One region of the Streptomyces sp. NPDC058246 genome, then DNA from elsewhere that is predicted to be linked to it. Evidence: riboswitches for the same ligand, from Rfam matches in the RefSeq annotation. Region 1 holds a riboswitch; the other holds the start of a gene.
The links. A riboswitch is a leader RNA that binds a small molecule or an ion and turns the genes downstream of it on or off. The one in region 1 is predicted to bind S-adenosylmethionine.

Region 2: linked by a shared signal. The riboswitch ahead of ACFVXA_RS35990 (putative leader peptide) and the one ahead of ACFVXA_RS12735 (aminotransferase class V-fold PLP-dependent enzyme) in region 1 are both predicted to bind S-adenosylmethionine.

The regions. Positions count from the first base shown of each region.
Region 1 covers NZ_JBHVWZ010000007.1:47,678-50,587, reverse strand. The annotation lists gene ACFVXA_RS12745 (rhomboid family intramembrane serine protease) at 1-79, shown strand, start outside; gene ACFVXA_RS12740 (Lrp/AsnC ligand binding domain-containing protein) at 76-357, shown strand; gene ACFVXA_RS12735 (aminotransferase class V-fold PLP-dependent enzyme) at 439-1,800, opposite strand; SAM riboswitch class IV at 1,989-2,105, opposite strand; gene trpD (anthranilate phosphoribosyltransferase) at 2,315-2,910, opposite strand, start outside.
Region 2 covers NZ_JBHVWZ010000039.1:51,913-54,822, forward strand. The annotation lists gene ACFVXA_RS35975 (ABC transporter ATP-binding protein) at 1-383, opposite strand, end outside; partial or broken gene ACFVXA_RS35980 (serine hydrolase domain-containing protein) at 522-764, shown strand; gene ACFVXA_RS35985 (glutathione S-transferase C-terminal domain-containing protein) at 774-1,544, opposite strand; gene ACFVXA_RS35990 (putative leader peptide) at 1,724-1,789, opposite strand; SAM riboswitch class IV at 1,826-1,972, opposite strand; SAM riboswitch class IV at 2,101-2,209, shown strand; gene ACFVXA_RS35995 (amino acid ABC transporter permease) at 2,542-2,910, shown strand, end outside.

The DNA.
Region 1 (2,910 bases):
CTACGCGTGGGTCCGATTCGGCCGTACGACTAGAGTGAAGGCCCCAGCGACGGCCCCCGAGGGAGAGAACCAGCCGTGATCACCGCGATCGTCCTCATCAAGACCAGCGTGGACCGGATCCCCGAGATCGCCGAGTCGATCGCCGCGCTGGAGAGCGTCAGCGAGGTCTTCTCCGTCACCGGTACGTACGACCTGATCGCCATGGTCCGGGTGAAGGCCCACGACGACCTCGCGGACGTCATCCCCGGCAAGATCAGCAAGATCCCGGGCGTCGAGGCCACGGACACCCACGTCGCGTTCCGCACCTACTCCCAGCACGATCTGGAAGCGGCCTTCGCCATCGGCCTGGACAACTGAGGCGGGCGGTTCTCGCCCCCGTTCGCGCGGTTGCCCGCGGGACGGGCAGGGGCGGCGGGGGCGAAAACTCCTGCGGCTACGTCAGACGGCCGGGACGCAACGGCCGTCCTCCGTGCGGTAGTTCCACTTCGCACCATCCCGGACGAGCTCCTTCACGGCACGCACGAACCGCTCGACGTGCTCGTCGGGAGTCCCCGCCCCGAAGCTGACACGGATCGCGTTGAGGGACTTCTCCCCCGGCGCGGCCTCGGGCGCCCCGCACTCGCCCTGCGACTGCGGGTCACTGCCGAGGAGCGTGCGCACCAGCGGATGGGCGCAGAACAGACCGTCGCGCACCCCGATCCCGTACTCGGCGGACAGCGCCGCCGCGAAGTGCGAGCTGTTCCACCCCTCGACGACGAAGGAGATGACGCCGACACGCGGCGCGTCGTCACCGAAGAGGGACAGGACCCGCACCTCGGGCACCTCGGCGAGCCCCGCGCGGACGGCCGCGATCAGCCGCTGCTCACGGGCGGCCAACGAGTCGAACCCGGCCTCGGTCAGCGCCTTGCAGGCCGAGGCGATCGAGTACGCGCCGATGACGTTCGGGGACCCGGCCTCGTGACGGGCGGCGGTCTCGTGCCACTCCACGTCCACTCCCCCGTCCTCCCGGCGCGACACCTTGCGGCTGGCCCCGCCGCCCGCGAGGTACGGCTCGGCCTCCCGCAGCCAGTCGGAACGGCCCGCGAGCACGCCGGAGCCGAAGGGCGCGTACAGCTTGTGGCCGGAGAAGGCGACCCAGTCGACGTCCAGGTCGCGGACGGAGACCGCGTGGTGCGGGGCCAGCTGAGCGGCGTCGAGGACGACGCGGGCGCCGTGCGCGTGGGCGGCGGCGGCGAGCTCACGCACCGGCCACAGCTCGCCGGTGACGTTGGACGCACCCGTGACGCAGACGAGGGCCGGTCCGTACGGCTCCCGGCCGGCGAGGGCGCGCTCCAGGGTGGCGACGGCCTCCTCGGGCGTGCGCGGGGCGTTCAGGTAGGTCACCCGGGCGTCCCGCCAGGGCAGCAGCGAGGCGTGGTGCTCGGTCTCGAAGACGAAGACCTGGCAGTCGGCCGGAAGGGTGGCGGCGAGCAGGTTGAGCGAGTCGGTGGTGGAGCGGGTGAAGACGACCTGGTCGCCGTCCCGGCAGTCGAGGAACTCGGCGACGGTCCTGCGGGCGTTCTCGAACAGGTCGGTGGACAGCTGCGAGAGATACCCGGCGCCGCGGTGCACGCTGCCGTAGTACGGGGCGTACGCGGCCACGTCGTCCCACACCCGCTGCAGGGCCGGGGCGCTGGCGGCGTAGTCGAGGGCGGCGTAGGTGACCTCGCCACCGGTGACGAGGGGCACGGTCACATCCCTGCCCAGGACGGGCAGAGGGGTACAAACGGACTGGTCGGCGGCAGCGGTGGAGACAGACATGGCGAGCTCCTGTGAGAGGCAGGCGGAATCACCGCGCGAGCGGGTACACGGGGGTACGGCTCAGCGCAGGAAAGGGTGAAAGGGGTATGCGGAGGCGGGGCTCTACGCCCTATCGCATTCGCTTGCTCACAGAAGGCTCCCTCGAACGACCAGGACCCCTGGGCTTGTCCACTCAGATGAGGGCGAGGGGTCCGCGCTTGCCGTAGACCTCGCTGCCTACGGCCTGGTCTTCACCCGGGGCACCCCGCCACGGACGGAGGGTTGCCGGACAGCCGGCCGGGGCCTGATGGCTGTCGCTCATGACCTGCCCAGCATCTTGCCATACGATCTTCCCCACGCAACCCCCGTGTCCGGATACCGGGACGCCGGGGGCCGTAAGGGGCGCGGGGAACTACGCGACCAGCCCCCACCCGTCCGCAGCCGGAGAACAACCCGGCGGGGTCTGGGGCGCGGCCCCAGAAGGGCGCGGCCCCAGAAGAGGGGACGGGTAGGGGCGGAGGGGGCGGAACAAGCGCTACGCGTTGCTGGCCGCCACCCAGCGGTCGAGGGTCCGTTTCGCGGTGCCCGAGTCGATGGCCTCGGCCGCCCGAGTCATCGCCCCCCGGATCTGATCCACCAGCGGCCCGTCGCCCGGCGACAGGGCCACCAGCGCCGCCGCCGAGTTCAGCAGCACCGCGTCCCGTACCGGCCCCGTCTCGCCGTCCAGGAGCCGCCGCGCGACCCCGGCGTTGTACTCGGGGTCGGCACCCCGCAGCGCCTCCACCGGCACCACCTCGAGGCCGACGTCGCGCGGGTCGAAGGCCTCCTCGGTCACCTTGCCGTCGCGGACGATCCACACCCGGGAGGTGGCCGTGGTCGTCAGCTCGTCGAGGCCGTCGTCGCCCCGGAACACCAGCGCGGACGACCCACGCTCGGCCAGCACGCCGGCGATGAGCCCCGCCATCCGGGTGTCGAAACAGCCGATCGCCGAGGCGGTGACCCGGGCGGGGTTGGTCAGCGGGCCGAGCAGGTTGAACGAGGTCGGAATCCCCAGGTCCCGCCGCACCGCGCCGACGAACCGCATCGAGGGATGGAACTTGGCCGCGAAGCAGAAGGTGATCCCGGCCTCCT
Region 2 (2,910 bases), on a different contig from region 1:
ATGCCCGGGTCGAGGCCGACCCGTTCCATGAGTTCGGCCGCGCGGGCCCGGGCGCGCTGCTTGGACCAGCCGAGCAGCCGCGGCACCGTGGCGATGTTGTCGAGAATCGTGCGGTGCTGGAAGAGTCCGGCGTTCTGGATGACGTAACCCATGGAACGGCGCAGCGCGTTGACCGGCCGGCGCAGGATGTCCTCGCCGTCGACCCGGATCGTGCCGCTGGTGGGTTCGACCATGCGGTTGATCATGCGCAGCGTGGTGGTCTTGCCGCAGCCCGAGGGTCCGACGAGAACGGTGATGGAGTGGTCCGGTATCTGGAGTGACAGGCGATCGACGGCCACCGTGCCGTCGGCGTATCGCTTGCTGACCTCTTCGATGGCTATCAAGCTCGAAACCCTTCGGGAACGGCTTTGCTCGCATGTGGCGCGATCGCGTGCACGAGGGTGCGTAGTCTAGCCAGTTGATGTTCGTTCGGGGCTTCGGCGGGTTGTCACGGCAGGTTAGGCCTCGGCAAGGGCTTCACCGCCACCCTCGTCCACGTCCTCGCCGAACGCGGACTGCTCGACTACGACACCCCGATCGCCCACTACTGGCCCGAGTTCGGCGCCCACGGCAAGGAACGCGCCACGGTACGCGACGCGTTGACCCACGGGGTCGGCGTCCCGCAGCTGCCCGCCGCCATCACCCCGGCCGAGCTGTGCGACTGGGACGCCATGTGCGCGATCGTCGCGGCGCAGCAGCCGTTGTGGGAGCCCGGCTCCGCGAGCGGCTACCAGTCAGGTATTTCCATGGAACTCCAGCCGAAAGGCGGGGTGCTCGTCGAGGCGGTGCACGTAGGCGCGGAGATGGCTGTGCCGGGACAGGGGCTCGGGCGTGGAGAGGTGGGTGAGCGCGGCCCAGAGGTCCACGTCGGCCGCTGTCAGCTCCTCGCCCAACACATAGGTCCGCGTGGCGAGTTGCAGGTCCAGCAGATCCAGCGTCGCCGAACGGGCCGTCGGCTGTGCGGTCGGCGTGACGTCCCGGTCGAGGCGTTCGCGCAGGGCGTCGATGTCCGCGGCGAGGGCCGGCGGATGCAGCGGCGGGACGCACGCCTCGTCGTGGCCGGTCAGCAGGCCGGCGAGGTCGCGCAGGATGTCAGGGGTGTGATTGCTGACGACGCGGCCGCTCCAGCGGTCGCACAGCGCGGGCGCGGTCAGCGGGCCCTCGTAGTGGTGCCAGGTGGCCTCGTAGGCACTCCGCAGCGAGGTGAACGCGTCGGGTGTCTCGGTGGGGTGCGTCAGGATCGTGGTGGCGAGGGAGTCCTGGAGGCCGAGCAGGCGGAGAGTGATCGCAAGGCGCAGCGAGCGCGGACAGCCGGCGGAGAGATACAACTGATAGCGGTGCGGCGCCGGGTAGAAACCGCCGGCGGCGCCGGCGGCGATGCGGCTGCGGATGCGGGGCGGGCGAGGGGACGCGGACGGCGCGGCGCCCCAGGAGCGAACGGTGCTGCCGGATGTCGCAACCGGGCACGGTGCGGGCGGAGTTGACGCGCAGGTGTCTGTGGCCACCGAGGCCGGGGCGTCTGTGCCGGCCGGGCTGGCACACGTGCCGGAGGTGCCTGGGTTTGCGGCGCGCGAAACTGTCTTGGGCATGACTCTCCAGGGGAACGACGAAGCCCCGGCCGCCTCATGGGCGGCAGCGGCGGAACGGAGTGACTGCGCTTGCGTACCGGCTCGGAGCGGCCGGACTAGTACGCGCTGGAGACCCGCAACAAGTCGATGTGCAGACGTCTCGTCAGGTTGTTCCTGGGCATTCCCACCGGTCCCGCTTCCAGGGCCCGCGAGTTGCGAGACCACGCTTGTCCCGCCGCACCGGCGGGACCCGGTCGTCACCCGGGGCACCCCGTCGCGGTGGAAGGGTTGCCTGTCAGCGGGCCGGGGCCGATCACCGCGTCGCGCAGCGAAGGCTGCGGGACGAGGCGCTGACAATCGTGACCGTCCTCGTCAGTGTCAGTGCACCGTACGAAGCCGTCAAGAAGGCGTGTAGCCGGTCTCACCACGTGGTCATTCGGGCCGGAACACGTTGACATCGGTTTCCCGGCGTGCCTAACTTACGCCGCAGATCGGTCATGAGTGTCAGCGACAAGCCCTGGCTCGCTGGCCGGCAACCCTCGCGACGCGGTGGGGTGCCCCAGGTGACGACCGGACCGGAAGGCTTTCGGTAAGCGCGAGCCGCCCACGGGCGGGGAACAGTGACGGAGACGGCGATGGACGCAGCTTCGAGGACGGCCGCACGACGGCCCCACGGCTGCGTCCTGCTGTGCGCGAACCGCTGCGTCGACCTGCTCCGCGTCAACAGTGCCCTGTGTACCGCTGCGGGCTGTCCCCGCTGTCAAGGCTGACGGCGTTCTGAACCCCTGACGCGCACCGCTGCCGCGGTGTGCCCTCTGCCCGCCCAGCCCCCGGTACCGGCGTCCTCCCGCTCTGCGTCATCCGCGGCCGTCCCCTGCGCGCCGCGGTGCCGCCCACGCCGCGCCCCGGGGTGTCCGACTCCGCTGGAGCCCTCATGAGTGAACCCCCTGGCGTGGCCGTGTCCGTTGCCGAGGCACCGCCCGCCGACTCCCCGGCGAAGCCGCTCACCGCGCAACGCGTGCTGCCGCTGCGCAGGCCGGGCCGCTGGATCAGCACGGCCGTCGTCCTGGTCCTGGTCGCCCAGATCATCCACGGCCTGGCCACGAACCCCTTCTACCAGTGGGACCGCTTCCGCTACTGGTTCCTGCGGCCCACCATTCTCGACGGCCTCGTCATCACCCTCGAAGTGGCCGCGCTCAGCGCGGTGTTGGGGCTGCTCGGCGGGGTCCTGCTCGCCCTCGCCAGGCTCTCCGGGAGCCCGGTGCTGCGCGCGGTGAGCTGGGTGTACACCTGGCTGTTCCGC